DNA from 3 places in the Paenibacillus sp. GCM10027630 genome. Region 2 is predicted to be linked to each of the others. Evidence: riboswitches for the same ligand, from Rfam matches in the RefSeq annotation. Region 2 holds a riboswitch; each other region holds the start of a gene.

Region 1 (10,833 bases), on a different contig from region 2:
CCAGTGGGTAAAGGAACCAACCACGATGCCGTGGGGGAACCGTGCTGTGCTGTTTCGCGATCCCGACGGCAACCTGGTTAACCTCTTCGCGCCGGTGACCGAGGAAGCGATCAAACGGTTCAGCGGTAGGCGTTGACGGACAGTTGAAGTGAGTGAGGCGAATTTCATAGTTAGTAATTTTACTAACCGCTTCATAGAAAGAGACCATAGCAACGAGCTATGGTGTCTTCATTTTATCTTGGCTCTTCATTATTTATTGAGAAACGGATCTATTTCGCGCTCCTCTTTGTCTAAATATATTTTGTTATCGCCTTCCGCATAGCTCCAAAAAATATTTCTTTTAATCTCAAATAGCCTTCCCAGCCGGTAATGAAAGTGGTTATTGGAATTACTACGAACGTCCTCCTGGAGTTCTCTTTTTGGAGACTTATCCTCTATACTAAACGCCTCCTTTTTTGGGCGAGTATCTCCAACCATTTTATGCTGCTCATTATAGTATCCTGTCCGCTAGCTTAATACTCTGTCCAATTGATTGATTGCAGTGATTTGGCCATATACCCACGTTATGTAACGATTGTCGGGAATGAGATAATGTTCTTGTCAATTTTGGGAATGGGATAAAGTTCTTGTCACCCGACATGTGTGTCATCTGAATATCGAATGTATAACGCCTTCAAAGAAAGTACGATAAACTGCCGGTATAATAATAACCGGTATTAGGAATTATTCGAACAAAAATAATGAGGTTTTCTCAGAAGTTTCTGGGAAAGCCTCATTTAGTTATTTCCACCGTTCACATATTTTTATAGGTTATTAAGCTGCAGCATGATGAATTGTTGTTTGAACAGTAAAACCTTCTCTATTAGGAAGCATACTTGCCTGTTAACGTAACGAGGCTATCGATCTATGACGGCAGCCTGGCTATGTTTGAGAACTGAGACAGTAAAAATGGTAAATTAACCCATAGATCGACCGTTAACGACTTCTCTGTTCCAACAGGCCCGCTTAAATTCGGACCTTTGGAGACCGCCGCCTATCGGCTCAGCTGAGGGTCATACTGATTTGATACAGTAAAAGCCACTCTAGTTTCTCCACACAGCCGTCAAGTGCATAAAGTATGGTCAATTGACGAAACTTATAACGAAATGTACTTCCGACAGGAAAGTGAGGAATGTTGCCTTGATGACTAAAATCTACGATAAAGGAATTACGGGCTTATTATTGGTTGACCCCTATAATGATTTCTTATCACCGGAAGGTAAAGCTTATCCTCGTCACAAAGAAATATCGGAATCCGTAAACCTGCTCGAACATTTAAAAGCAATCGTTGATAGGGTTCGAAAAGTCGGCATCCGTGTTTTTTTTGTTCCCCATCACCGATCTGAACCGGATGATTTCGATACTTGGTTGTATCCAAATCCCAATCAGGTCAGAGCAAAAAAATCACAAATATTTGCAAAAGGTACTTGGGGTGGGGAATTTCATCCCGATTTTCAACCTCAAAAGGGCGACGTGATTATCAAAGAGCATTGGTCGAGCAGCGGATTTGCGAACACAGACTTGGATCATCAGCTGAAAATGCATGGCTTACAAAAGGTTATTATTATCGGTTTGTTAGCCAATACATGCATCGAAGCAACCGCACGCTTCGGCTCGGAGTTGGGTTACCATGTTACTCTGGTTAAAGATGCTACAGCGGCTTATAGTAAAGAAGCTATGCACTCGGCGCATGAAGTTAATGGGCCTACGTTTGCTCACATTATTATAACAACGGAAGAACTTCTTGCTCAACTGTGAGGTTGTTAATCTGACCGATATTATGTGTTGAACTAACCATGGCAAAGGATATATGTTCTTTGCCCAGTATCGGTAAAGGATGTAAGTTCTTTTCTTGCGGGACAAGAACTTACATTCATAAAATAATAAAACCGCGCAGCACGTGGATTTCTATAGATATACGTACTTGTCCTCTTACATTGAAATACAACAACGAAATTACTAGGGTATTTATGAGACATATGTATAAATGACACCTAGCAGAATCAAAAAAAACGACAAACAAAAGAGACATGATGTCACTCCAGCATGCCCCTCCTCTATATTTAGAATCCTTGCTCGTTTCCACTTCATTTACTTCTCTAAGAGTTTTAGAATTTCGGATCTTTTCTTCTCATCTACAATTTCCTTCGCTTTATCGAGCGGTGTGAGGCCACTATTGTCTTTCATTTCCTTATTAGCGCCTTTTTTCAACAACAATTGAATCACCTTAGTCACCTCTTCATTGCTTGCTAGAGCATGTTGATTAAAATCAACCGCATAGGAGAGCGGCGTATTCCCTTTCTCATCTACTGCATTGACATCCGCCTTCGCATCTATCAACAACTCGGTCATTTCGTAGACACCTTGGAGGGTGTCATATCCGAAAGGATTGACTGCTCTCATTAATGGAGTGGTACCGTTCCAATTACTTTTGGGCTTCTGATTAGGGTCTGCCCCGTGCTCGATCAGTATCCTCACAATTTGCAGATTTTGCGGCATGCTCATATCTACAGCCGCTAACAGCGGCGTTTCCCCCTCAAAACCAGCAGCATGCACATCAGCTTTGTTCGCGAGTAGCGACTTTACAATTTCTACGCTCTCATCGGTTAATCCCGAATGAGCGAAAGGATGAAGCGCTGAAAGCAGAGCCCCTCCACCTAGATTCGGATCCGCTCCCATAGCAAGCATCTTGTTGACTAACCCTAGTTTTTTTTTGCTTGCTACTTGCATGAGCGGGGTCATTCCATTGGCACTAACATTTACGTTGGCTTTGGCATCCAATAGATTTCCCGTTAAATCAATGGCTCGTTCCGCTGCATAATGCAGTGGCGTATACCCATTTGATTCATCTACCATATTGAGGTCAACTTTCTTCTGAATTAATAGATCAACTAAATCGGCAACGTGCGGCTTCCCTTGAAACATATGAGCAATTTTTAGAATTTGGAGAAAAATAGGGTTAAGATCCTCTGAAGCTATAGCATCTACGTATTTCTTTGTTTCTATTAAATCGCCATGTCCAGCTACATCAAATAATTGGAGAGCCGTCATTTCGACTCTTGTTTGTTTCTGCTCGGTCGGTGTCCCATACTTAATCGATATTTGCTGCTTCGTCTCGTCGTACTCGACTTGCCCTCTCATGCTTTCAGCAACGAACCGAATGGGCACATAAGCATGCCCGTTATAGTTCAAAACTGTGTATTCACTATCTACCTGTTTAGAGACACCATTAAATAAAAAGCTAACTTGAAACTTGATAGCTTGTATCGTATCTGATGCATATACAACCGTTGATAGGGTCAAACCGGCACCCAAAATCATTCCAATCACTAATTTTTTCAATGCGTACTACCCCCTTTAGATCTCATTTAGTTATACTAAAATTTCCAAACTTTGTTTCTTGTAGATAGGTAGTTTTATAAATGATACCTTGTTGTCGTGTTTTTAAAGTTAAACACATAATAACGCTCCAATAAAATAAAGTATGAAAATTTCCACTACATAGCAAATTATGACATTTTTAAAAAGTGGAAATTAGCTATTTTACTTAAATGGAATCAAAAAAAGAGCTGCTACAATGCAGCTTCTGCGTATCGCATCTCTAAGTGGATATAACTTTGTTGTAAATCTTAATTCTATACCTTTTTGGACTAATCAAATTTTCATATATTCCTACAGACTTGGGTTTCACTACTTGATGAGAGATATAATAGCCAGTTGTCTTATCAAAAAGCTCAAAACCTCTTAATCAAAGCAATATCTCCATTTAGCGATAAATCCTTTCATCAAACTCATCTTCTTTACCTTAAGTAACCAACTACATTATTTAATTTTTCTATATCTTGTGGTTGAATCTTCAAAGTCGTTTGCGATAACCCTGTACCACCGTAAACAAAAGGAAATCGATATAACTCTCTATCTAAAATTGTTGGGATACTTGGATTTATTAATGGCACATTACCAATCCTACAGCCAGTTACTTGTTCTACTTCTTTAGGCTTTGCCAATTTGATTTCTTGAATTTCTAATATCTCTTTCAACGAATCACATTCCACTCGACCATAATCTCCAGAAATTATCAACGAATAATAACCTTTATCGGTCTTCAGTATGAGTGTTGGGGCAGTTTGTCCAAGCTGAATACCAAAATAATCTGCACCTTCCTGTGCTGTGTTAATTGGTATGCTATGTTCAATGATCTCATATTCAATTTGCTCGTTATTTAAAATGGATATTAGTTCCTCCATATACTTCCCTCTTTCATACTGAAATTTGGCTACTTTCATACAAAACTATTCGTAAGCAATAGTCGATTTCCTTTTTATGGTACAAGCTTGATTACACTTTCCTACCAGTTAGTGTAGAACCACGGCAACGAAGAAAATAAGCGATGGATCGGTTCTATCGCCGCGATATCGTGTCCCGTTAGCTTAGCGAATGATTCGCTATTTGCGCTCAAAAACGAGACGAGCAGCAAGTCCTGTTAACACACTTGCCATCAACCAGCGTTGCAGCCTCAGCCACGTTGGGCGTGTGCCGAACCAATCGGCAATTCTACTAGCCGTAAGAACAATAAGCAGGTTTACCGTAAAACTGACGGTAATTTGTGTCAGACCTAAAGCTGCGCTTTGGAGCAGCACCGAACCACGGGTAGGATCCACAAATTGAGGCAATAGTGATACATATAAAAGAGCAATTTTGGGGTTTAGCAGATTTGTCATCAATCCCATTAAAAACAGCTTTTTCGGAGGATCAATGGAAAGACTTTGCTTAGGCGCAAAAATCGGAACGGCTCCCGGTTTGACTGCTTTCCAAGCAAGCCAAAGCAAGTAGATGGCCCCCGCCCATTTTACTAATACGTAAAGAAAGGGGACGGTTAGGAAGAGAGCTGAAAGACCGAACATGGTTGCTACAATGTAAATCAAGAACCCAAGAATAACGCCTAGAAGCGAAATCACCCCCGCTACGCGTCCTTGCAAAATGGAACGAGAAATCAGATAAATCATGTTAGGACCCGGAGAACAAACCATGCCGAGCGAAACTACTGCAAAAGCAATCAAAGTACCGGAAGTTACCAAAGTACATTACTCCTCTCAGGCTAGGCCGTAGAAGTGGCCTTAAACAATATGGGGAAGAATCTCAACATGACAGAACATTTCCTTCAGTGCTTTTTTCATTCCGATAATCGTCACCACTTTAACACGGCCGATTCCTTTCGTACCTACGTATCATAAATATACGCAACATTGAATTTTTATACAAATCTTTTTTTGAGTTTCTTTGCCACATAACTGCCCGTTACCACAACGCGGCTGCCAATCTATGCCGGCAGCCGCGTCGTGGTTGTTTATTGAACTATCGTTCTCCGTGAATTGAGTGGCTTAACAACTCCAGAATCAATTTAAAAAAGGCTTCAGTTAGTTTTTGTTAAAAAAGGTTTCTTCTAACGCTTCGTTTACAATATGAGTTATTTAGTGGAAAGATCGTCAATCGCTTGGACAGTTAGTTCCAACGCTTTAATTCTTCTTTCTAAAAGCGTTCTTTGGGGACTACCAACCTTTGACTTAGCATAACTGTTTTCAATGGATGGAAATAAACCAGTAATAACATTGCGAGCTTCTGCTAAATCTTCCTGTGTGTAATAATGGGGTCTTTGATTCCAAACGTTTTCTAGCATGGCTAAGCCGATGGAAACAGCTTTGAGTCGTTTCTTTACTAGGCTAGTATTTGCGCCATTTTGAGTCATCTGGGACAAGGCATTCTCGAGTTTACTAATTGTCGATTGTAAAGATTTTATTGATTCAAATTTATCTACATTTAATACATTTTCCATGTTAGTACTGTCCTTTCTTAGTTTCTGTATTATTTGTTTGATGAATTGTCATACCTCGAATAGGGCGGCTAGCGATCTCCGTTATCACAATCCACCTTTAACCAAATCTATGTTGAAGTAAATACAGGATTTGTGTCACTAGTCGACAATGAAGGGAGATTTGTGCATTTTCAAATCTCCCTTCATAAAAAATAAAAAGCCTGATTCCTCAAGCTTTTCTTCCATATGTTATGTAGGCACATTTGTGTCATTTTTCTATCAGATTGAGATGGATTTATAATTTCAGATGACTTAGTTGATTCTATTTCTTTAAATGATACGGTACAGTAGTTACAATTACATCTCTCCGATATAGCAAGTGTGTACGAATCAGTAAACTGGATGCAGGATATTATGCCAGCCTTTTTTAGGAATAAATTGCGGAATAATAACCGTAACCTGATAGCTCGACTCATTCGCTTTGCGTTGAACGGTATCAATAAACTTGGTCAGTGGCTGGATAATACTTCTGTAAGGAGAGTGGAGTGTCACCAGTCTCACATCAGGTTGCCACTTGTTCCACTTTTCTTCAAACGCCGCTTCATCCTCTCTTTCAAACGGGACGTACACTGCAATAATCTGGTGGGGTGAAAGGGATTTTGCATAGTTTAATGAGTACTCCACCACATGAGTAACTCCCGCCACAGGAAGAATGATTACATTTCCCTCAATCGGCACAGCAGGCTCACAGGTTGTAAGTCTCAATTGGTCGCTAACTGCTTCATAATGCTTTCTAATTCGATGAAAGAGATAAATGATTAAAGGCAAGAAAACTAATACAGACCAAACCTGTGAGAACTTGGTTAAAAAGAACATCATGGTGACGATAAAGCTGATCCCAGCACCTGTTGTGTTAATAATGAGTTTGGCAACCCAGCCTTTTGGTCTTTCACGAATCCATTTTACAACCATTCCTGTTTGGGAGAGGGTAAATGGGATAAACACACCTACAGCATAAAGCGGGATGAGTTGTTCCGTCCGTCCTTCAAAAACAATAATTAAGACGATTGAAAGAATCCCAAGAATAATGATCCCATTGGAGTATCCCAGCCGGTCCCCTCGAACCGTGAACATTCTAGGTATAAACTTATCTTTTGCAAGATTCACGGCAAGTAAGGGGAAAGCAGAATACCCGGTATTAGCAGCAAGGATTAAGATCAATGCCGTTGTTCCTTGAATGAAGAAGTACATAAAGTTCCTTCCGAACGTCTGTTCTGCTATTTGGGAGACAACTGTTACCTCGGATCTCGGAGAAATTCCATAATAATAAGCCAAGTATACAATTCCGGAAAATAACAAAGCCAATAAAGTACCCATCGCAATTAACGTTTTAGCAGCATTATTAGGAGCAGGGTTTTTAAAGTTCGGAATGGCATTCGAGATGGCCTCAACTCCTGTTAAAGCAGAACTACCTGAGGCAAAAGCTCTTAGAAGTAGAAACAAGCTAATTCCAACCACTGGTGTACCGATTGGTGTATGTAAAGCAGGTGAAACATGTCCCGTGAGGATGTTGTAAATACCCACGCTAATTAGAATAAATAAAGCTAAAACAAATAAATAAACCGGATAGGCTAATATAGAAGCAGACTCCGTTACGCCTCTTAAGTTCAAGATTGTAATAAACAAGACAAATATACTAGCAATGACTACATTATGAGCATGTAAACTAGGAAATGCAGACGTAATAGCATCCGTGCCGGCAGACACACTTACTGCTACCGTTAAGATGTAGTCTACCAACAAGGAGCCTCCGGCGATCAGCCCAGGATATATACCCAGATTTTCCTTCGATACCACATACTCCCCACCACCGTGAGGATAAGCGAAAATAATTTGCCGGTAAGATAAAATAAGAGCTAATAACAGAATTAATACTCCAAAGGCAATTGGCATGGAATACCAAAATGCTACGGCACTAACGGTTACTAAGACTAATAATATTTGCTCTGGGCCATAAGCAACTGAAGATAAGGCATCTGAAGAAAGGATGGCTAAAGCCTTAGTTTTATTAAGTTTTTGTTCCCCTAATTCATTTGATTTTAACGGTCGGCCAATTAAAAATCTCTTAGAGCAGATAACACTCGTGTTCACCACCATTTCACACCCAATTCCCGGGCTCTTTCTTTAAGATTGATAATTGTAAACAACAAAAAACACAGGTGCATGCAGCCCTGTGGTCACTAGGATCAGAAGCTTCACCCTCCACTCTCCATTTACGCTTACGAAGTTAGCTGTCGGATTCGGGCGTTGAGAGTCGCCCTACCAGGATTAATAATCCTTGGATTCACCCCAAGTGAGCAGACAACAGTTTTTACAACTGGCATCCCTACACCTGTTTGGTTCCCCCGCTTTTCATTTACTGAAAACTCAGCGATATTAGAATTGGAAACTGTATTTAGTTATAGATACAAGAATGAATACTACTCCTTTTGTCAGTGACTGTAAAATTTAAATATGGATTGAAAAAGGTGGATTATCTTGTATTTATCACATGTAAGCGATTACTTGGTGTTCAAGGTTCTATAAGCTCACTTTATCGCGTTCTTTCTTCAACTATCATAAATCTTTTAATAAAAAGGTTAACTATTTACTCAAGTTCTACAATTGTCGAACGCAGGCCCGATAGTTTTTTTAAATCCTTGATAATATCCAATGTTGTGTTAGTGAAGAAAAACAAATCATCTGCTTCTTTGGGATTTCGACAACTTATTTGAGGGAGAACAGACTCATAGCTCTCAAATATAAATGGACGTACTGAAGGAAGAAGTAGCTTCCTAAGTACGTCCATTGCTCTCTCGTTTTCCGTTAGTTAAGTGAGCTACACTTTTACTTTTGATACGATCAATTGGAGTTAAATTTCCCCAAAATCCACTTGTTTATAGAACGCGAAGCAAGACAATGTCTCTTTACCGCCGTCAGTATAGTAATTGATACGGGCCTCGGCGTTTTTAATGTTGCATAAACATATAGCGTGTTCGGCTATTTTATGGTGATGCTCGTATTGCAGTTCGGGGGCATTATTATGACGATGAGTACTTTTTTCTGGCTACTACTGGGGCAAAAAATCGGAATACGTGAACGACGTTTAATTATGGTCGACAATAATCAGTTCGGGTTGTTAAATAAATTCCTCCTCTGGAGCTGAGGGGACGGGTAGCGTGGTCTGGCTTGAATAAGTTAGGCATATGCCCGTGGACGTAAGCCCATCATTTTCATATACATACATAAAACATGTGTGAGCAGAAGAGGGAGATCTATGAGCAAGAATCTGTTTGATATCCAGACCGCCATTTTATTGTCCGCACTTTGCAGCCAAAGCTATCAACAGTTTGAAAGCGCCGATGGAACATTTGTTCTGCCGCGTCGTTATCAGTTGGTTACGGAATTTGAAGCCGCTTCATTTACAGGCAGAAAAGAACCGTTCGGCTTTATCGCCGAGGCAGCTGACCGGATCGTCCTGGTGTTTCGTGGAACGAATACCAAATCGGACTGGATATCCGATGCAATCGCCAGACAGAACGCGTTTCCCTATGTGAAGAACAGCGGCTCCGTGCACCAGGGGTTTCTCGGGATTTATGAATCGGCTCGGCAACCCGTCTTGTCAGCCTTACAGACTCTTTCCCGTCATAAGCCGCTTTATATTACAGGGCATAGCCTTGGCGGTGCGCTTGCCCATCTATGCGCCGTTGACACCGCAGTGAATAGCGGCTTCAGCGATCCTATCGTTTATACGTATGCTTCACCTCGTGTGGGGAACGCTGAATTTTCCAGCACCTTCAACCAAATATTCGACCGGCATCGAATTCACAACCCGTTCGATCTCGTTCCGCAGCTGCCGCCTATTCTCTATAAATCTCCGAAAACAGGCCAAACCTACACCTACTTACACGCCAAAAAAAGCCGTGAGCTGCCTTTCCAAAAGGGCTCTGTCGCCGCCAATCACGAAATTGCCAACTACTTCACCGAGCTTTCGCTGCAGGATCCCACTTATGCGCAGCTGCTGTGCACGGGCAATCCCGGGTTGTGTCCATAACTCCAAACCGATGTTCTTGTCACCCGACTACACATTATTACTAGAACAGGGAGCTCGCCTGGTCGTTCCTGAAGCTGTTAGCCCTTCCGGAGGCGGCCCTCCTAACTCCCTGAACTCTCGTGTCCCGTTCGTTGTCTGTTTTATTGAGTGTCTTTGTCACTTTTGTATTCCAAAATATCGCCTGGCTGACAATCCAAAGTCTTACATATCGCTTCTAATGTTGAAAAACGAACAGCTTTTGCTTTCCCATTTTTCAGAATGGAAAGATTCGCCATAGTAATTCCAACCCTCTCCGCAAGCTCCGTTACGCTCATTTTTCGCTTTGCTAACATCACATCAATATTGATGATAATCGCCATGTTATTCACCTCAGATCGTTAAATCATTTTCTGATTTTATATTAATAGCTTCTTGTAAAAGTCTTTGAAGAACAGCAGCAAAAACGGCGATCACCATAGAGGCGAAAATAATGATCAATCCCATTGGAATGAAACTTGGAGGGTCAACTCTCTTCCCCATGAGATAGTAGAGTGGCATACCTAGCAGGTACAAGGTACTGATTGTGATGGCACAGTATTTTATATTCTTTAAAGCCCTTACAGATAATTCCGAGAACGCTTGGTTCTTATCAATATAGCTCAAAAGTTTAAAAGCTTGATACAGAGCAAAGTAAAAAGGTATCGCTGCCGCGTACATATCGATTAAAACGAGAGATTTCATGTAAGCGATATCTGGGTACAATTCTCCAGCAAAATTCCCGATCTTAGGCACTAAAAATATGCAAAAAGCAAGAATTGGGATTCCAATAAAAATAACAGCCATCTTCAAAAAGAGTGTTGTTCCCCGTTTCATTAAGAGCACCTCGCTAATTTAATATAAAATGACTTTA
Region 2 (10,833 bases):
GAGCAAGGACTGAAAATTTATACAACACTGGACATTAATGCTCAAAAGGTTGCCGAAGAAGTAGTTACGGACCAGCTGAGCAAATTTACGGAAATGCAAGCCGCACTCATCGCTATTGATCCACGGAACGGCTACATAAAGGCAATGGTAGGCGGGCGTGATTATGGCGAAAACCAATTTAACCGGGTATTTGCAGACAGCCGTCAACCAGGCTCCTCCTTCAAGCCGATCGTGTATGTCACAGCGTTGCAGCAGAAACAATACACGCCAATTACACAATTTAAAAGTGAGCCGACAACCTTCACCTATGACAACGGAAGGCAGAGCTACACCCCTGGAAATTTCGGCAACACTTATTACAATACGATCGATCTGAGACAAGCTATTGCAAAATCGGATAATATTTTTGCTGTACATACCCTGCTTGAGGTTGGCGCTGAGAATGTCATTGCTACGGCTCAAAAAATGGGTATCAAGAGTCCTATGAAGCCTCTCCCTTCTTTGGCACTGGGGACTTTCCCCATTAGTCCGTTTGAGATGGCATCAGCGTTCGGTATATTTGCCAATCAAGGGATACGTGTAGAACCGACTGCTATCGTGCGCATTGAGGATAGCCGTGGTCGACCCCTATACGAATCAAAACCGGTAATGGAAAAGGTTATCGAAGCACCCTACACCTACGTAATGACTCAACTGATGGAGAGCGTATTCGAACAGGGAGGAACCGGTAACCGGGTCTCCAATGTGCTGAAACGCCCTGTGGCAGGAAAAACCGGTACAACCAATACGGATGCTTGGCTGGTAGGTTACACACCTGAGCTGTCCACTGCTGTTTGGGTCGGGTACGACAAGGATCGTAATATCAGTACGATTGAATCCCATTTGGCTGCACCGATTTTTGCCGAGTTTACAGAGCGAGCGCTAGAGTCGGTACCGCCTAAGCTGTTCGCGGTTCCTGAAGGAGTCGTAAGCGTGTATATTGATCCAGCAACAGGCAAGCTTGCCAACGAAGGCTGCCCAAATTCACGGATGGAGGCGTTCGTGGAAGGTACAGAGCCGACCGAATATTGTACCGAGCAGCCCGTGAAAAAGGATACAGGCAAGACGGATAAGCCTAAGGGCAATGGAACATGGTGGGAAGATTTGAAGCGTTGGTGGAATGAGTAATAACATTAGTTGAAATCCCGCCCGGACTCGCATATGCTTAGGCTAGAGGACAAGGTCCAATATCTGGTAAGGAGTGTGGGTGGAGCATGGGTTTGCAAAATGAATGGGTGAAGTTTGGCGAAGACGGGCAGTACTCAGGATTTCTAGTGCTGCCAGAGGGCCCGACCGCGGCTGAGAAGCCCGCGGTCATCGTTATCCAAGAGATATGGGGCGTTGACGCCCATATCCAGGATGTAACGATCCGATTCGCGAAGGCCGGATACGTAGCATTTGCACCGGACCTGTTCCATCGGGACGGCGTTAAGGCGCCCGCGCTGCAGGAGGATCGAGTCGCAACCGCGAAGCGGTTTCTCGATACGATTCCGCCGGCAGCATGGCGTGATCCGGAAGCACGCGGCAAAGCGCTAAGCGAGCTTCCGGACTCTGAGGGTCAAGCCATAGGCGAGACCCTTGAGGCAATCTTCTCCGCAGGCTCACAGGCGCCGGCGTATCTTGAGCTGCTCGCTGCAAGCGCAGGCTACCTGCGCGGACGTGCGGGCGGTTCGCGGCCACGTGCCGTGGGCGCGGTAGGCTTTTGCCTGGGCGGCATGTTAGCCGCACAGTTAGCCGTCCGCGACACGGAGCTAGGCGCCGCGGTAGTGTTCTACGGCAACCTGCCGCAAGCGGAGCAAGTTCCGCAGGTGCAATGCCCTATGCTCGGTATTTTCGGCGAGCTCGATACGCGTATCACCGATCAGGTGCCTGCCTTCGCAGCGGCCATGGAACTACATGGCAAACCGTTTGAGCACCGCATCTATGAGGGTGCTCCACATGCCTTCGCCAATGACACACGTGCTTCATATCGACCTGAGGCGGCTCAGGATGCCTTTGCTCGTACATTTAATTTCCTGCGGGAGCATCTGGTATAGTAACAAACAATAAGCAGCAGAACAGCAATTCGCAATTCGAACACTTATGGACACTATCCCCTTGCCTCAGTAAACGAATAAAATAATTTTGCAGTAAATTCGGATTTGCTGAGGTAATTGGAACTGCTCGGTTGGTCAGGGTGGTTATCTGACTCACTGAGTTAAGGGGATAGTGGCTATAAAGATAAGAATAAGAAATGATGGATTAAATAGAGTGGAAGGGACCGCCCAAAGAGTCTACTGACAAACGGGAAGGTCCCTTTCTTTATAAGAAAAGTGAAAAACAAATTGCATTTTTGGTAAAATGAGAGAAAATCTAGTTTAATCAAAATGAGGTGAGACGATTGACGCTGCCATTGGAAACAGTCCGGCTATTGACGAAACAGCTGGATGAAGCCGGAATCCGTTACGCATCCGGCGGTAGCGGCCTGCTGTACAGCTTAGGCCTTATCGATCAAGTCCACGATTGGGACCTGACTACAGATGCTCCATTGGATGATGTTACCGCTGCCCTCCAAGGTTGGTCCTGGACACAATCGTCCAGCGGCGACCACCCTTTTGCCAGCAGCTATCGGATTCAAGTAGCCGACCAACAGCTTCCCATCGATATGATCGGCCAGTTCGCCATTCATAGTGAAAATGGAATTTGCCGCTTACCAACGGTCCCATCTTTTGAATGGCAAGGTATTCTTATGGGAAGTCCCGAGGTGTGGGCCGTTTCTTACGCTCTAATGAACCGTATAGCCAAGTCCGATAAGCTCTTTGCATACCTGAAGCAACACCAAGCTGACCGGAATGCTCTGCATTTGCTGTTGGCCGAGCCCTTGCCTGCTTACTTAAGCGCCAAATTGCTTGCCCTACTATAATATATTGATTTATCTGAAGCCGAGGGTTAGAGACAAATGAAATTTTCTTCTTCCTATCACGCATAATCAGCAACTTCCGGCTACAAAAAATCGTTCAATAAAGATAAGCCGGCTTTTGAAACCATTTCGCTGAAAGGAACCAACTATGCTCAAAGCTAATAAAAGGAAGCTTCTTGCACTCATTTTTATTCTTGCAGCGCCATTTCTGGTCGTATTCGGAATCGATGCTCATGTTAAGTCAGAAGCCTCAAAGTACATCGTTAATTTGGAGGAAGCCCCCAAAGCCGATGCTATTCTGGTTCTGGGAGCCAGGGTTTATCCGAATGGGAGCGTATCGGAAATACTGAGCGATCGCTTGAAGGTCGCATTAGAGCTGCAGGATGCCGGTAAATCTGACACATTTATCGTCAGTGGAGATCACGGAAAAATTGATTATGATGAAGTAAATGCCATGAGGAGTTTTCTTGAGCAGCACAATGTTTTGTCCGAGCATATTTTTATGGATCATGCCGGCTTTAGTACCTATGAGAGCATTTATCGGGCCAGAGATATTTTTAAAACGCAAAAAATACTGATCGTGACTCAGCAATATCATCTTATGCGTGCTGTATATGCGGCTCGTCAAATGGGCTTGGATGCGTATGGTGTCGCCTCAGATAAACAGGTATATGCCAAGATGGCCTATAATCAGGCCAGGGAGGTGCTTGCCAGGAATAAAGATTTCGCCTATCTTCACCTGCTTAAGCCGAAGCCGACCTACCTAGGGGATCCCATACCTATTACAAGTGATGGAAGACTAACTGCAGATCGATAACTATATATTAAACACAAAAAGGCAGACCAGGGTCTGCCTTTTTGCTGTCCTAGTATATGTCGCATATACTAGGCATTAGTATACATCCAGTTCCCAGAAAAGCACAATGAGCGTCACATAATCTTCATAATTTTGGTGTTAAGCCAAAGCTTCCTTCAAAACATCCCCCGAATTATTCCACATATCAGGGTTATGTTCCATCAACAGCTTCTTAAGCGCAGCCTTTTCACGGTCACCCAAATTGTCCAGCATGAAGCGCCGCTTAAGCGCATAATCTAATCGGTTAACATGATCGGCAAGAATTTTCCAGCCCCGTCTAGCTTCGGAATCAACTAGCATCTCGCATGAGGTTACGCCTGCATAATACATACCCGCCTCATTACGGTCGGCTGCCACCCATACGATCCAGTAAGGATGTCCATTCGGCACATCTTCTTTATTGGTAGAGAATTTAATCCCCTTCTCGACCTTGCTCTTCGCATGGATTGCCCCCATATCTAGGTAGGCTTCATCTCCATCCACAATGACACTGGACAACTGGCTCAAGTCGATCGAGCCCGCGCCAAATCCGCGATGCTCTACCTTCCCGCTTACAATATTAAGCGCGTTCAGTTTCTTCGGTTTATCCGTAGGTTGATCCTTATTTATATCCATCGATGGCACCATCCAATTTTTTTGAAATAAAGTTTTATCGTTCTTTACTATTTTAGCTAATAATCCTCGATTTGCAAACATATACATGCTTTAGATGCTTGTCAACGGGGTGAAAATGAGATGAAAAAACAACTCGGCAATCGAACTGCACAATGGTGTTTTCTTATTGTACTGGCCTGTGGAGCATCTTGGATAAGCCAAGCCCTCCTACCTTACGGTTATGACAACCAGCCTGCTCCCTCCACTACCAACCTGAAAGCGGACAGCAGCCCTCTCAGCTCTATGATCGTAAAACCTGCAGCGCTGGCATCCCGATCCACCAAAGGAGCACCAAACTTCCAGCAATTCCAGCTGGACTTATCCAAGGCCGACGGTTCTTCTTTAGGCCTCCAACCAGAAGCAAGGCCCACTATGGCAAATGCTAACGAACCATCCTCTTCAGCTGGACAACCGCCTGCCCCACCCGGACTCCCGGCCAAGCCTTTGGAGAAGCCGGCACCCAAACCTCTGAGCAATCGGATTGTAGAGTACCACATGAATGTGGAGTTGGATGCACAAGGAAAGATGCTCACGGGTACTTCATCGTTAACTTGGAAAAATCCCGGAAAATTGCCTGTTCAAGAAATTTATTTCCATTTGTACCCCAATGCTTTTAATTCTCCAAAAACGACCTTCATGAAAGAATCCGGAGGCAGGCTCCGGGATGATAAGAGCACGTCCAACAACAGAGGAGGCATGGACATTTCGAGCATCAAGACGCTGGATGGAGAAGAACTGCTTTCCCGCATCGAGTATGTGCAGCCAGACGACGGTAATAAAGATGACCGTACATTAATGAAGATAAAATTGCCTAAGGCTGTCAATTCCGGCGATAGCGTAACTCTTGATTACGTATTTTCGGTCAAGCTCCCCGCGGTTTTTGCACGAATGGGCTATGCGGATGACTTCGTGATGGCCGGTCAGTGGTTTCCCAAGGTTGCAGTGTACGAGCCAGCAGGCTCACGCGGAAGAACATCAGAGGGCTGGAACCTGCACCAGTACCACGGCAACTCCGAGTTTTACGCAGACTTCGGTATTTATGACGTTCGCATCAAAGTCCCTTCCAGCTATATCGTTGCAGCCACCGGATTTCCGATCAAGCCGCCTGCCGATGACGGCAAAACAAAAACATATGCTTTTTACTCCGATGATGTACATGATTTCGCTTGGGCTGCATCTCCTAACTTCATTTATTATGAAGAACCCTATGCGACTCCAAATCTACCGGGAGTTAAGATTAAGCTGTATCTCGACCCCAAACATGAGCAATTGAAAACCCGCTATATGACGGCCGCCAAAAAGGCACTCGCTCGTTACTCCCAGTGGTACGGCAGCTACCCTTACGCCACGCTATCCATCGTTGTCCCTCCAGAAAACGGAAATGGCGCCGGTGGCATGGAGTATCCTACACTGATTACCGGCTGGGGTGCGGGAGACAAAGAACCGGATTTAGAGCTGGAGCGAGTTATCGTTCACGAAATTGGCCATCAGTTCTGGTATGGGATGGTCGCCAGCAACGAATTCGAGGAAGCTTGGCTAGACGAAGGGTTCACTTCATACACCGAGGATAAATTAATGGAGCTCGAATATGGCGTGAAGCCGAATCTAACGGTTGAGTCGAGCTATATCACAGATCCAGAGGCGCTTAAACAAAACTCTTGGAATTACAGTGGCCATGGAAAATACGCAGAAAATGTGTACACGCGTGCCAAGCTGGTTTTGGAATCTATTGAGTCGCAAATAGGCAGTGCTACGATGGACCGTGTCATGCGTGCGTATTTCCAGAAATGGAAGTTCAAGCATCCCACAACCTCTGATTTTCAAGCTGTGCTTGAAAGTACGACGAAAAGAAGCTGGGATGAATTTTTCAAGCAGTACGTTTATGGCGGATTTATGGTTGATTATTCCGTGGCTGGGATCAAATCCAAGAAGGTTATTCGGGATGGTCAAATGGTTTATGAAAATACAGTACAAATCCAAAAGCTTGGGGGTACTTATCACAACATCCCTATTCGTTTTCATTTTGCTGACGGCTCCCAAATCGACAAAGTATGGGATGGTATAGACAGTGACGTCCAATTTAAATTAAACCATCCGGCTCAGCTGGACTGGGTCGCCATTGATCCACAGCATACTATCATACTGGAGAACAAACGGATAAACAGCTTTTTGAAAACTAACGTCGATAGCAAGCTAACCGCTCGTTGGAATTTAGGCGTCGTCAAATTAATGGAGACCCTATTCAGTTGGGTCGCTTGGTGAGGTGTGCAATCCATGTTGAAAACGATGAAAACAGGCTGGACAATGGCATGGCATCAGCCTTTTGCTGTATGCGCGCTGTTTATCTACAATCTGATCTGGGGACTTGTCCTATACAGCATGATCCGCTCTGTTGTTGTTCCTCTCCTCCACCGCTATCCAGGCAATGACCTGTCTCGGGAAGCGGTTCAGCTATTCTGGGTCGAGGGGCAGTTTCAAATCATGAAAACCGACCTCATTCAATACTACTTATGGTGGGGATGCGCACTGCTTGCTGCACGCATGCTGCTTAGTCCGCTTTTAAACGCCGGGATTTACTACTCAGTAGAGCATACAGAGATGAATGCAGGCTATCGATTCGTTCAAGGAATACAGAAGCTTGGCCTTCCGTTTCTAGGGCTGTATATATTGCAGATATTGCTAAGCGCGGCTCCACTCTATCTATTAGTACCAAAGGTCTTAGATGGCTACAACAAACATCTCACCCTAGAATCTCTAGCTTGGAGTATACTTCCACTCATAGGCGGATACCTGCTGTATTTGTTCCTGCTGCAAACGGCATTCATGTATGTACAATTCGGCAAGCTGAACGGAAAATCATCGGCACATTCGCTTCGGCTACTGCTTCGTAATACATTACCGGTGCTTCTGCTAGCCTTCACCTTACTGCTGATTACAGTTGCGATATCCGCTGCAGTGATGACGTCGGCGATGATATGGGCTGGTTTTGCAGCTGTAGCAGGGGTGCAGGCCTACCGCTTCATTCACATGTTTTGCAAAATGTGGGCGATCACCTCACAGTATGCGTTATGGAACGCCAACGAAGAATAAAAGAAAAAAGAAGGACTTAGGCTGCCTCAACGGCAGTTTAAGTCCTTTTTTGCGTCCATTTATACGATGTAATAAATAGGCTATTCAACCAGTGTCTTATGTCCTAATATTTTCCTTTTACGCGCGTCTGTCGAAGGAAAACAACTTCAGCTTTAGGTTATTTTTGTAAATAAAAAAAAGATTTTGTCGAATATGCATACCTGATATGGAGTGGAACTATAAAAAGATGACGCTTTCATTCGTTGGAAGCCGCCAAAAATAAGCCTTTATCGAATTTTCATGTAATGTTTCAGGTTTCGCCCTTTTAATTGTGAACATTTTGTGACTAAAGGAGGATTTTTTTATTTTTAATCGAATTTTAGTATTCAGAGCAAGAAAATAATACATAATGCCGAATTTCCGCTCCAAACGGAAAACGGGGGATCCAATCTTGGGTGAATTGATCTCGCTTCATAGTGATCATAGGGAACCTTCAACCGAACCCTCAAGCTAACCTCGTAGGCACCGGAAGGGGAACATCTTTTTGAAGAAGTTTTTTGGTATTGCCATGTCTTTAGCTCTATTTTTTACGATTCAAGTTGGGAGCGCCTCCGCCGAAACACCTATGAGTCAAGCCGTTAATGATGGACTTGGTTCGCCGTATAAAAGTGGCGGCACTACTAAAAAAGGCTTTGATTGCTCCGGCTACACCGCATTCGTCTTCGATAAGCTTGGCATCAGTCTGCCGCATCAATCCAAATCACAGGCAGCTCTCGGTACCACAGTGAGTCAAGATGAGCTTCGGGCAGGCGATCTTGTGTTCTTTGACACAGAAAACAAGGTAAATAAAGGCGTCAGCGGAATTTCTCACGTAGGTGTCTATGTAGGAGACGGAAAGTTCTATCATTCCGCTACTGGCAAAGGTATTTCCATCAATAAGCTCAGCGAAGCTTATTATGTGAAAACCTACGTTACGGCTAAACGCATTTTATCAGATGAGCAATATGCAGATGTGATGACCGACAACTGATCTAGAACAATCATGAACGATTTCTTTTCATTGAAGTCCTCAGTGCTTGCACCAACGCCCTCGCGTTGGACAAGCCTGCAGGGCTTTCTTTCTTTATATACGCTTTATTACCTCACCGGTTGCACGGCGAATCACAATTGGAGGTATTTGGATGATTCTTTTTCTTCACCGTAAGGATCTGCGGGTAAACGACCTGCCCGCCTTCGATTATATACTCGCTCGACGCAAACCAAGCCTGCATGTGCTCATCCTCGATCCGCACCTTCTGCAGCAGGATCGCTACCGCGAGCACAGCGGAATCAATTTCCTGCAGCACGCAGCGCGGCTGCAGGAGCTATACCGCGCAGCCGGACGTCAGCTGCACATGCTCTACGGCAATCCCGCGGAAGTTCTGCGCGGGCTTATGCAGTCGCATCCTGTGGAGGAGCTCGTGTTTCACGAGGACCACACTCCTTATGCGACGCAACGTGATCAGCAGCTGCGGGAAGTGGCGCAGGCTGCCGGGGTAGCCGTTACATCGTTCGACGAGCTGGCGCTCGCGAACCTGCGCGATTTCCAGCGCTGGACAGGACGCAGCGAGCCGTACAAGGTATTCACGCCGTTCTACCGGAAGTGGAGCGAGTATCTGCTCCGCTTCTACCGACCGGCATCGCCCGTGCACTTGCGCGAGCTTGCCGCAGCGGAGCTCGCGCCCGGCGCAGCTGCGGCGCATTCGCTGCCGCCTGAGCTTGCGGCAGCGCTTAGCGGCCATGCCGCGACAATCGCGCACGCAGGCGGGCCGGGCGCCGCTGTGGCAGCCCATCCGCTGCGCGTGCTGAGCGGCTTCCTCGCGGAGCGGCTGCCCGGCTACGCCGCAGGGCGCGACCGCTACGCGCAGGACGCCACGAGCCGGCTCAGCCGGCACGTCAATGTCGGCGCGCTCTCCGTGCGCGGCGTGTACGAGATGCTGCTCGAGCACGAGCAGCGGGAAACTTGGCTGCGCCAGCTGGCTTGGCGCGACTTCTACCTCTACCAAGCCCGTCTTGATCCGGACTTCTATTGCTATGAGAAGCGTTACGATCTCTCAACGCTCGACCAACGTCACTTCCAAGCCTGGTGTGAGGCGCGCACCGGCATTCCTGTCATTGACGCTGCCATGACAGAATTGAACACAACAGGCTGGATGCCTAATCGGCTGCGAATGATTACCGCCATGTTTTTGACCAAAAATCTGCTCTGCCCCTTTCCTTACGGCGAGCAGTATTTTCGCTTCAAGCTTAGCGATTATGATAATACGCTTAACCGCGGCGGCTGGCTATGGTGCGCTTCTCTAGGATTTGACGCGGCTCCCTACTTTCGCATCATGAATCCGGTCACCCAATCGGAAACACACGACCCTGAAGCGACCTATATTCGGCAATGGCTGCCTGAATTGGCGAATCTGTCGGATAAAGAAATTCACAAACCACGTCCGGGATCAATTGTTGACTTGAAATTATCAAGAGCTCGTGCTATCGAAGTGTATCAAAGATTTTACGAAGCAAATAAGCGTATATTTTCATGATTTTTTCAAATATTAGGTATATTTACCTAGTTAATTTACTGGTTTATTATTTTTAAAATAGTTTTTTCTATTATTTTTCAATAAGGCATAAAAAAAATGTCGAACCATGTCGATATAATATCATTAAGAAAACATTGGGTACGGGGGGATTTATTATATGACATGGTTTCGCAATCTTAAATTGTCTATAAAGCTTAGTATTACAGTTGGCCTGGTTCTTTTGTTAGTTTTTTCCGGTCTCATTTACACCAATCTGGATCAGCTTTATAAGGTCAGCCTGGAAAAAGGAGAATATGAAGCACAGGAAGCCGGACAAGAGTTTTCAAGTTCATTCAAAAGTGAATTACTCGACCTCCAGGGCACTCTAGAGACACTTTCCGGTATATTGCTGGATGCCAGAGCTCAGAAAAAGCAATCACGCGAGGATATCGTTGAAATGCTTAAGCACAGGATTGAGGAACAGGATAACATTATGGGTCTTTATACCTTATGGGAACCTAATGCTTGGGACAATAACGATAAGCTAAACATTAATAAAAAGCCTTATGACGATGCGACAGGGCGATTCATCCCTTACCTCCTCCGTAATGAGGGCTCCGTAACTATTGAACCACTTCATGATTATGATAAAGATGGAGCGGGAGATTATTACCAGCTGCCTAAACGCTCCAAAAAGCTAACTCTTCTTGATCCATATAACTACAATGCCGGAGGAAAAGATGTTCTTATGACCTCTATTGTTT
Region 3 (10,833 bases), on a different contig from region 2:
TAACTATATTGCTCCAGAGTCTTCGACAAGCCTCCAGCAGCTCTTCATCGCCCGTTTCGGCGGCAACATCTGCCATTCCCGAGCACATATATACAACCCTAACCGCATGCCCCTCCGCTGTTTCCTGAAGCCTCACCGGCAAATGGGCCTGGCTGTAGGATCGGTCGCGAACCATGTTCAAACCGGAAAAGTGAGTTTTGCGATTGCGGCGTTCGAACTCAATATCATAGAAGCTCGGACTCGTACCTCGCTCATTGAGAAAATACTGACTTAAGCTTAAATACGATTTAGTTCCGGTAGCATGGTAGAGCTTTACCAGTGCCAGTTCGATCTCTTGATGACCATCATAACCATGGAGCTTCCCAGCTTCCGCACCAAACACCTCATCAATACAGTCCGCCAAGCGACAAGCGACATCCAACAGCTTCTTTTTTCCAGTCGCCTTATAGTAAGCAACCGCCGCTTCAATCATATGACCTGCACAGTACAGCTCATGACATTCCGCCAAATTCATCCATTTCATTTCCGGTTCTTTTAGAGAAAAGTAAGTGTTAAGATACCCATCCTTTTGCTGAGCTTTTGCTATGATTTCGATAACCTCATCGGCCAATTGCTCCAAATCGGGATCCTTTCCTGTTTCGAGCAAATAACTTACAGCTTCCAGCCATTTGGCCACATCGCTATCCTGAAACACCATGCCGTAAAACTCTCCTTGAGCCAAGCCTGCGGCAATTTTGAAATTTTGAATCGCATGACTCGGCGCAGCACCCTCCACCCGATCATTCAATGCCTCCCACTGATAAGGGACAACAACCTCACGAATCAATCGAATGTATTCAGACCAAAATTCATCTTGAATATGAACATTGGCTAATGGAAGCGCTCTGGAGATCGATAGATTATTCATAATACTCTCCTTTCATATCTTGCAAGAACAGCTGCTTCAAGACCTGAGTGCGGTTTTATTTTTTAAATAATTACAACGTTACAGGAAGCGCTTTATTTAATATAATACATGTAGTAATATGGTATGAATATACGGTTTTACAACCACTTTTTTAAAAATTTCAACCTATGGAGGCATCGCGATGAATTCACCTATCCTTCATTTCATCTCACCGCCCGTCCCTTATTTTATAGATTGCGGCAGAGCTTATTACCGTTGTGGAGAGTCTCATATTAGCAGGAGCAACATCGGTTCATTTGATTTGATTGTGGTGACTAAAGGGACTTTGTTTATCGGGGAAGGTACGAACGAATGGGCGCTTCAGAAGGGGGAAGCTTTCATTCTCAGACCTGATGCGAATCATTACGGAACTGCGCCTTGTGTGGAGGAAACCGAGATCATCTGGATTCATTTCCATACCTTTGGCGCCTGGAATGAGTGCGAGGGGATGAACGCGTGTCTGGAAAACCAGTCTGCTCTAATAGAGCAGCATAAACAAACCGCCTATTTGAACCATGCAGAGGTTTGTCCGATATTCATTCCGAAATATATGCAGCTGTCTCAGAAGGCAATCGATATTTTGGAGCAGTTTTTTCAGTTGGAGCACGAGCCGCGATCCCTCCGGAACTGGAAGAGACAAACAGCCTTTCAGCTATTTATGCAGCATCTGGATCGAGACCTGGCAGCAGCATCGGATGCAACAGCCTTCCATCTGGCCGAGAAGGTCGAATTGTTTATTCGTCAAAATTACACACAACGCGTATCCAACCCCCTCCTACAAAAAGAGCTCAATTACCATCCTAACTATTTGGCCAAATGTATGCTGAAGGTTTATGGGATGACGCCAATCGACTACTTGCAGCACTACCGCATTGAGCAAGCCAAGAAACTTCTGATTCAAACGGAATGGTCTATTACCCGTATAGCCGAGGAGATTGGTTTTCAACACGGTTCTTATTTTTCAACCTGTTTTTTTAAAAAAGAGGGCATTTCACCTCTGAGCTTTCGCAGAAAATTTATAGGGAATGCTTAAGAACGGCGAGCCTTCGGTTCAATAAAAATGCCGCATTGATCAGGTTTTCCCTGCCAATGCGGCATTTTTCCAGTTAGATATTGAATGAGACTGCACTTCTGCCAAATTTATTTGCCTAGCATCGGCTCGCCGACAATACTTTTATCCCCTTGTACGTAGATCCGAAGTGCTTTAGTATCCTTGACGTCTAATTCCAGCTCTGTTAATGTATCTCCTTTTACTTTGAGCTCCTTCACCGCAACATTATTTTCATCCACTATCTTAATTTGCAGATTTTCTTTAGTTAGGGAATCCGATACCCATACTTTAGCTTTAAATTTGCTGTAGGTAAAGTTGGTGGTAACCTCCATATTCACAGATCGCGAGCCTCCGGTCACATAGCCATAGTTCAACACTGTACCATCGCCTGTAGTAACCTCATTTGGTGTTCGGCTTGCCAGCCTGTAGGTAGCATTCCCGTTATAGACAAATTCAGGGGAAGCTTTGATGAAGTTTATACTGTCTTTTGAAATAGTTCCCGACACTTCACCCAGATAAGCCGTTTCGGTGTTGGCATCCCAGTTAACTTTAATCCCCGCTGCTTCCGCAACTGCCCTCATCGGCAAATAAGTTGAGCCTCTGTAAGTGATCGGTACAAGCTTCGTCCCATCATCCGGATCAACGGGCTCGAAAGCTTTGCCATTAAGCATTACCTTGATGCCTGTATTCAAAAATACTTTTACCTCCGTTAATGTTCCTGCTCCCCATACATTTAAAGAAAGACTTAGACACAGCATAACTCCAAGCGTAGTAGCAACTATGCCTTTGCTATTCAATAACTTCCTCATCCCTTGCTCCTCCTCATTATCTGGAATTGAAATTCCAAAATTGATTTTCATTGTAATTCACATCACCTCGTAAAAACAGTCACTTCAATCCCATGTCCAAGTCACTATTTGCGCAGGTAAAATACTATGACTTTGTATGACTAAGTCATCTATCGATATGGGAACAGCATTCAATACTTTCGACACTGTGGATGCGGATAAATTGACTCGTTTGTACTTGAATCGTTACAAACATTGTTGTTCCAACAACGAAGTTCACGTATACTTAATTGCATCTGGATTTTTTATACAAATTTTTCAGGGATTCATCCACATGGCAGCCGTTCTATGTATGTGCCGACATGTGAGAGGAGGACGACGAGGAAGATGTTTTTGCAATTGGCATACTTTGGGGCTTTATTTTGGTTCGGATTGTATATTATCAACAGAGACTTTAGAAATGTACGTCTAGTTCTAGCAGGTCTTGCTTTGTTAGTTCACTCTTGCGGTATAAGCACAGCTCTTCTATCTCCTTACGCTCAAGAGGCATTTCAAAGCATCGTTTTGTTAAAGGTTCAAGACATTTCCTTATTTCTGCCCTTGATATTGTGGCTGGGTATTATGATTTCTTATACTTCCGATCAGGAAGGTAAGCACAATGTATTATGGCCCCTATGGAAATACGCGGTTTTGGTACTGGCTTTATTCAGTTGTATTTGGCTGATATGCGTTAAAAATTCGCAATGGTATGCAATCTCTTACCAAGCAATTTTATGCACCACTCTCCTCCTCATCCTTGCACTTTCTTTATGGGGAGCCATTTATTACGGTATCAAAGTATCGGGAATCCATCGCATTTTATTATACCTGCCGCTTATTTTGTATGCTTGTGTAACAATTATGACATTTATCTTACAGGATGGTTCATGGAAGCTGTGGGGTTATGCAGGAAATGGCGTGGGACTGCTGCTGTTTGCATTCTGCATCATGATAACTGAAATTAAGGGCCAGGGGGAATCCTGGCTACCCGATTTTTTCCGTTCATTTGATTATTCCGTCTTTTTTACGCTGCTGTTTTCCGGACAGGTGGCCCTGATCATTAAGTGGGGTACTGGCTTCAATTATACGATGGTTGCTTTGCTCATGATCAGTATCGCCATCTCCATCGCATTCCAGGTATTTGTATATCCGATTCGGGCCATGCTGGACAACATCGCATTTGTAACTTTCCCCAAGCTGCGCCAAGCGCGTTCGCGGTTAAGGCTCGAGGAAAGCATTCAAGTTCGTGTGGACGAGGAAGCAGCTCCCGAGGAGATGAATGAGGAGGACTTGTATCGTTTCACGCGGCGAGCTTTAAGCCATATTGGCGATTTCCAGCGATTAGCATCGAACCCGTTGACGCAATTGAAATGGATAGACAAGCGGCTGCAGGAGCGTGGTGCAAACAATGAGGTGCTTGAGCGGGCTATCGAATTAAAGTCGGTACTGTTGGAAATCATCAGGCAATTAAAGCCGCACGGAGATGAGGAATTCGGCACTACCGATGAATGGAGACATTTCAACGTACTCTATTTCCCCTACATTGTAGGCATTAAACCTTATAGCTTGCGTTATTCGGCAGAGCATTTGGATGCCCCGTCAAGAGCAGCTTTGGAATGGTTCCGCACTAATGTGCCGGAACGTACGTTATACAATTGGCAAAATGCTGGGGCGAGAATCATCGCGCTAAGCTTGAAAGACAGAGCATCCGTTAACTTAAAATGAATGTTTCCATCTTACCTTCGGCAAGAAACGAATGGAGAGTTGACGAGCCTGATGCCTTCGGTAACTCAAAAAGTACCAACCCATACATATAGGATCGAAAAAGAACCCTCAACCCCACTTTAAAAGTGGGAGTTTGACGGTTCTTTTGCTCACTTTAAGTTGAAACACAAGAAAATGATAGCAATGAACTCCTCTGCTGATGTTCCATGTACGGTTAGCTTCTATACTTTTAGTGCAGAGATCCCTGCACATACATAATCCTAAACAACACGTCGGTACTGCATCCACGGGAGTGAAGCGTAATACGGAAGTAATTGTTCCTTTATCACCTGAAAAGTCCAAAAATCAGAGTGATAAAGGAACAGCCCGTTCCGTTATTGCTCTGATTTGTACATAAATGCTCCAATTCGGCCAACATAACGGAATTCCCGCTTCCGCTATTGCCCCAGATTGACGGCGGCAGGTGGAATAGCGGAACTTTCCGTTCCGTACAAAATCCTCCAGAGCTCATAGCTGCTATCCCTATAATCATCCCCCTTGATCATGGGGTGCATTAAACTTTCTTATAAATTAAAAAAAAGCTTAACCACAAATAATGTGATTAAGCTGGATCAGCTATGAATTTAAGCCAGAATTTACTCGAAATAAGTAAATTCCCAATCGCCTTCTTCTGCACTCCATTTAGTTGCATCCGTATATTCCGGTACTCCAGTGAATTCAAGCGTGTACTCGATCTCTTCTCCTGGTTTCAAGTTCACCTTCAAGTTGCTGAAATATTGATCTGCAACTTGTTTACCTTCACCAGCATCATTGAATAAAGAAATTTTCACATCAACTTTGTTTACAGTATCGATGTTTTTGCCACCAATATTTTTGAAAACCCCACCGGCTTTTAAAGTACCGTTGTCATAGCCAAGGCTTGTAACTACAAAATCAAGTGCTGCTTCAGCTGCAGGAGCTGCTGCTGCTTCAGGGGCTGGTGCCGCTTCAGGAGCTGCATCTTCAAAATATGTAAATTCCCAATCGCCTTCCTCTGCACTCCACGCTGTAGCATCCACATATTCTGGTACATCTGTAAATTCAAGTGTATATTCTGCTGTCTCACCTGGTTTGATATGTACTTTCAAGTTAGAGAAATACTGATGAGCAACTTCTTTGCTTTCTCCCTCAGCATTAAAAAGAATAATTTTAACATCCACTTTATTTACTGTTTCGATGTTTTTGTCCCCAGTGTTAGCAAAAGTACCGCTAGCTTTCAAAACTCCATTATCATAACCAACTGCAGTTACTACAAAATCCAATGCAGGAGCAGCCAATGCTGCTGATGAAACTCCAAACAATGATAAAAGGACAACTACTGAAGCAAATAAATAATTCAACATTTTCTTTTTCATTTTCTCTCCCACTTTCAATTGTAATATAAATAAAACTGTAAAGCTGAATTCCTATACCTTATCTCTCTCTAGGGCTCCTTAACTTGCATACCCCATATTTTATCGATTCCACAAGTAATAATCATGTGACTAAAGTCATAGAAACTCATAAAAAGGCAGAAAAACACGCATTAAAAGGAATATTGTCACATTTTAGATATATTTAAATAAAACCTCGTTTACTATTCTCGGGAACCTCTATGAATAAGGAAACAGCCTGCCTATAAGGCAAGCTGCGGCATACTGCTGCTTAAAGATTTTTTTGAAATATCTAGATTCAAGGCTTCGAAGTATGAACTTAAGAAGTGCCGTAACGCTTCAACTAAAGCTGTCAGCTGCTTTTGAAGCCAATACCCTGTTCAACCAATCATAGGCATGTTTCCCGGATATCTCATGCGTCCCCTCAAACAAGCTCAATTCCAATTGCTCGCTTGCTCCCAATAACTCGTAAACCTTTTTTAGCTGCTCGTGCGCTTCCCGTGTTGCGTGAACGGGAAAAATCGGATCACTCATTCCCGCTTCAAGCAGCAATGGCTTGGGAGAGATCAAACTGAGCAGATCCGGCAGTTCCGCGGTTAATGACAGACCGGGGACGTAGTTGTCAATACAATGGTGCATAGCCAGAATGCTCGATTGGAACGTGTTAGCATAGCCGCTTACAACGGCAGCGGAAATCCGGTCATCAAGGGCAGCTGCGAATGAACAAACCATCCCGCCGCCCGAAATGCCCATGCAACCAATGCGCTTCACGTCTACATCCTCGCGAGTGTACAAGTAGTCTATGAGGCGCAGCGTTTCATACACGCGATATCCAGCCATCGTCTGTCCCATTGCCAACAGAAAGGCGGACAAACGCTTGCAGGAGTTCGATTCCAGGTTATCCTCAGCCAGCTTCCGGTCTCCAAACCCGAATAACTCTGGAGCAACAGTTATAAATCCCCGTTGGACCAGCTCAACAGCGAAGTTCTTCTGATAACCGAGATCTGTCGTTTTAACTGTGCCATCCGAGTTCAGGCCTACAATATCCTTGCTGCCGTAACCGTGGCCATGGCATGCAATAACAGCCCCAAGCTTGCCCTCGTGCTGAGTCGACTTAGGGATCAGCACGAAAAAAGGCATATGAAGATGTGCGTAGGTCTGAATCTGCATACGCTTACGGATGTAGGTTCCACAGTCCACTGATTCGAGAACAACCGGTTCAAGATCAGCAGCCTCAGCCGGGAAACCACCAAGAAGCTCAACGAATCGTTCTCGTAAACGATTCCTCCACTCGCTCCATTCCTGTTCTGAATTCGCCTGGAATCTTTCTACCGGGCTAATGCTGTCATACAAATACTTCAGATAATTATCCGGATTCCACACCATTAATCCTCTCACCCTCCCGCATCGCATTGTACTCGCATATTAAGTGTTAAAAGTCATAGTATGTTCCTTATAACATAACCCAATCTCGCCATTGTTCCAAGTCAATATTTTGTCTATAAACAAGGGTACGTACGGATTGTTCTACCGCAGCTTCGATTATGGCGGCCGCTTATTCATAGTGGGAATGAAACTTATTTATATAATTGAGTCAATAATACAATCTAAGCCCGGTTTGGGACGTCTCGCGGACGGACCTTACCGGGCTATTCATATCATTTCGTTCATCTCAATCATGACCCTCTATGATCTTTTATCCTCAAATAAACTTATATATTCTACGTATTTTTTGGAAAACATTGTGCAATGACCTCAGCAAATACCCGTGATAAAATGAAACAACCTCAAAAGGGACGCTAAGTTGCTAAACTTTGCCTGTTCTTATTGAGAAATAAATCAAAGGCCAAAGCTTCTTATGAAGCGCGGGGGAACCCATTCTTCGGGGTGAAGCCACTTTCGTGGCAGGGTGATTGCTCTTTGACCCTAATCCGTCAGCTAACTCCGCAGGCACAAAAAAGAGAGGATGATTTAAATGCGTTTCAAGAAATCCGTATTGACAGGTGCGCTTGCACTAGGTACTTTGATTGGGGCTGGAGTTGTTTCAGCTGCTCCTTACCAGGTAACAGGAAATGATACTATGTGGCTGATTTCCCAGAAACAAGGTGTTAGCTTAACCTCCCTGATAAAAGCTAATCCTCAGGTGGCCAACCCGAATATTATTTGGCCTGGACTGATATTGAATATTCCTGGAACAGGAACAACTGCCGGCAGCGGTTCAACTGTTCAACAACCAGGAGCTGGTACAACTGCAACCGTGTCCGATTATGCTAGCCAAGTAGTTACCTTAGTGAACCAGGAACGTGCCAAAGCAGGCGTTAAGGCGTTAACAAGCGACAGCTCCCTGTCGTCAATGGCGCTCGCCAAAGCAAAGGATATGTACAATAATCATTACTTTGATCATACTTCCCCAACCTATGGATCTCCATTCGACATGATGAAATCATACGGCATTAAATATTCGTACGCCGGTGAAAACATCGCTATGGGTCAACGGACACCACAGGAGGTTATGAATTCCTGGATGAACAGCCCAGGTCACCGACAAAATATTTTAAGCCCGAACTATACCAAAATCGGAGTAGCTTATTATAATGGTGAATGGGTACAGGAATTTATCGCAAATTAAACAATCAGACTGTCCATAGGACAAGTCTCCCCAGACTGCCGGGAATTACCGGCAGTCTTTTGCTTTTATTGCAAATGCAGGAGAGGTAAGAATGCCTGAAAGCATTCAATTAAAGTCCCCATTGCTCTCTTACAAAATCCCATACACGATTTTTAAAATAACGGTGCCCGCCGTCTCCAACAAACAGCTCGCATCGATCAGCAGAGCCGAATTGTCCGTATATATTTTGTACATGCTGGAAGGAAATATGCACCCCTTCAATGGGAAATAGCGGATCTGTCTCTCCATTGATCATTAGCACTGGACGCGGAGCAATCAAGCCTACCACATCATACATTTCCCCGACTTGCATCATGCCCGGAACGGCATTACAGATACAATGATGAACAGATACAATCGAATGCTCGAACGTACAAAAGTAGCAGCCCGGAGCTACCAGACTAATACGCTCATCCAAGGCCGCTGCGAATACACATACAGCACCGCCGCTTGAATTACCTGTTATCATGACCTTCTCCATGTCAAGCTCCGAACGACTTGCTGCGTAATCCAGCACTCTGCTGAAATCATGAACCCGTTCACCAATTAAGGAACGGCCTAACAATAGCGATATTCTCTGCATATCATCGCAAGACTTGCTTTTCCCTTCATCCATGTCCTCTTGACGGGCCATCTCCCAGAACCCCCGTACTTCCGGTACAATAGCGGCATATCCCTGCAAAACTGCCTGCTCCGCCAAGTTTCGATCCTGAAGAATAGCCTGTTCCCGATCCTCTGGAGTCTCGAAGTTTCCAGCGTAATCTTCCTTGCCGCGCCTCCCATGTCCGTGTGCACATATAGTCAATGGCACCGGCTTGACCCCATAGTGCGGCAGCAAAAGATAGAACGGCACCTCTATACCTGTTTCGCTTGTTATATAGATCTTCTCCCGCGTATATTCCGGGAACTCAATGGTCTCCGTTATTCGCGGCGACAAAGGTACGTCAATTGACTGTCGCCTTATGCGATCAAAGCCTGTAATTTCAGCCAGCCTGCTGCGAAAAGACTGCTGCCAATCCTGCCAGTCTCCTGTATCCAATGCATTACGATAATCGAATTCACGTTTAGTTTTCTCCAGTACCGTCTGGATATACTTCTTTTCGTCAAAATAAATCATTCGTTTACCCTCCTTGTTTCATTGCCCCGCTGTAGGCCAAGGGCGGCACACCCATTTCATTTTTAAACAGCTGGATAAAATAACGCTTATTATCGTAGCCTAACAGATAAGAGATTTCTTCCACTGTTTTGTCCGTGTTATCCAACAGCTCTTTAGCCTTATTCATCTTGGTTTGGATTACATATTCGATAAAAGTCAACCCGGTTTCCTTTTTATACAACCTGCTGAAGTAGGATGAATTCAAATGCAGGTAATCAGCCACCTCCTCTAACGTTATTTTTTGATGCAGATGCTCCTCTACATATCTCTGAGCTTTACTGATTTCTCCGCGCTTGGATTGTTTGAAAATAGTGCCCATTTGCTCAAGCATTTCATGCAGATGCACAAGCATCCAGCTTTGCAATTGATTCGTATGTTCAATTTCGCTCATCGTACTGTGGAGAACCTCAACAGAGTAATTGGTTTGGAACTTTTGCAGCGATTTGAATTTGACCCGCATGTCCAGTAGAAGCTTCAAAACCCATTCTTTTATCATTTCGGGAGGAAAGCGCTCTTTTTCCACAAAGGACATCCATCTCGCAGCCGCCTCCTCCAAGCCTTGGGCATCTTCATGCAAAATAAGCTGCTTCATTTCCTCCAACGCTTGCAAAAAGTAGGTAAATAAATCAGCCTTCGTAAATTCTTCTTCCGTGATCGCACCAATAAACCCCTCAGGCAAATAAAACCGATGATCCCATGTATGTAAAAGCTTCAATAGGTTAGCCTTGAGCTCCATCGGATGGCTGCATCGATCACCTACATAAAAAGAAGCTTCGACCCTCAAATATTTATTCAGTGATTCCTGAACTTTTTTGATTGTATCGTAGACCAAGCTGTAGCCATTCTCCTTCAAAGTCAGACGGCAAGGGATGAGCATAAATCCTGACTTGATGCTATAACGAAAGCTGACCGATCCCTTCACCGGCCCGAGTACTTCGTCCATCACATTTTCCAGTGCGTAGAGCAGCATATCGTCGGACATATTCAAATTCTTCTTCGTTTGCGTATGCCGTTCGATGGTGTAGAGCACAAGCATATAAGGGTTTGC

Evidence for each region. Region 2 has a riboswitch for cyclic di-AMP ahead of ACFQ0C_RS24135 (C40 family peptidase). Riboswitches for the same ligand answer to the same signal wherever they lie in the genome.
Region 1: another riboswitch for cyclic di-AMP. It lies ahead of ACFQ0C_RS09850 (APC family permease); the one in region 2 lies ahead of ACFQ0C_RS24135 (C40 family peptidase).
Region 3: another riboswitch for cyclic di-AMP. It lies ahead of ACFQ0C_RS02780 (CAP domain-containing protein); the one in region 2 lies ahead of ACFQ0C_RS24135 (C40 family peptidase).

Annotation. Positions count from the first base shown of each region.
Region 1 is NZ_JBHTGY010000018.1:19,942-30,774, forward strand. Features, by position in the region: gene ACFQ0C_RS09820 (VOC family protein) at 1-136, shown strand, start outside; gene ACFQ0C_RS09825 (cysteine hydrolase family protein) at 1,183-1,797, shown strand; gene ACFQ0C_RS09830 (ankyrin repeat domain-containing protein) at 2,131-3,381, opposite strand; gene ACFQ0C_RS09835 (aminoacyl-tRNA deacylase) at 3,840-4,286, opposite strand; gene ACFQ0C_RS09840 (LysE family translocator) at 4,485-5,117, opposite strand; gene ACFQ0C_RS09845 (hypothetical protein) at 5,507-5,872, opposite strand; partial or broken gene ACFQ0C_RS09850 (APC family permease) at 6,174-8,008, opposite strand; cyclic di-AMP (ydaO/yuaA leader) riboswitch at 8,113-8,294, opposite strand; gene ACFQ0C_RS09855 (lipase family protein) at 9,168-9,944, shown strand; gene ACFQ0C_RS09860 (helix-turn-helix domain-containing protein) at 10,085-10,303, opposite strand; gene ACFQ0C_RS09865 (DUF2975 domain-containing protein) at 10,314-10,796, opposite strand.
Region 2 is NZ_JBHTGY010000050.1:25,468-36,300, forward strand. Features, by position in the region: gene ACFQ0C_RS24100 (transglycosylase domain-containing protein) at 1-1,167, shown strand, start outside; gene ACFQ0C_RS24105 (dienelactone hydrolase family protein) at 1,254-2,075, shown strand; gene ACFQ0C_RS24110 (hypothetical protein) at 2,420-2,941, shown strand; gene ACFQ0C_RS24115 (SanA/YdcF family protein) at 3,087-3,755, shown strand; gene ACFQ0C_RS24120 (YwhD family protein) at 3,894-4,409, opposite strand; gene ACFQ0C_RS24125 (M1 family metallopeptidase) at 4,530-6,710, shown strand; gene ACFQ0C_RS24130 (hypothetical protein) at 6,723-7,538, shown strand; cyclic di-AMP (ydaO/yuaA leader) riboswitch at 7,918-8,057, shown strand; gene ACFQ0C_RS24135 (C40 family peptidase) at 8,062-8,547, shown strand; gene ACFQ0C_RS24140 (cryptochrome/photolyase family protein) at 8,699-10,090, shown strand; gene ACFQ0C_RS24145 (methyl-accepting chemotaxis protein) at 10,248-10,833, shown strand, end outside.
Region 3 is NZ_JBHTGY010000003.1:68,066-78,898, forward strand. Features, by position in the region: gene ACFQ0C_RS02750 (glycoside hydrolase family 127 protein) at 1-907, opposite strand, end outside; gene ACFQ0C_RS02755 (AraC family transcriptional regulator) at 1,089-1,979, shown strand; gene ACFQ0C_RS02760 (stalk domain-containing protein) at 2,087-2,806, opposite strand; gene ACFQ0C_RS02765 (hypothetical protein) at 3,173-4,549, shown strand; gene ACFQ0C_RS02770 (hypothetical protein) at 5,185-5,943, opposite strand; gene ACFQ0C_RS02775 (alpha/beta hydrolase family protein) at 6,301-7,347, opposite strand; cyclic di-AMP (ydaO/yuaA leader) riboswitch at 7,796-7,929, shown strand; gene ACFQ0C_RS02780 (CAP domain-containing protein) at 7,937-8,590, shown strand; gene ACFQ0C_RS02785 (alpha/beta hydrolase family protein) at 8,700-9,746, opposite strand; gene ACFQ0C_RS02790 (response regulator transcription factor) at 9,751-10,833, opposite strand, start outside.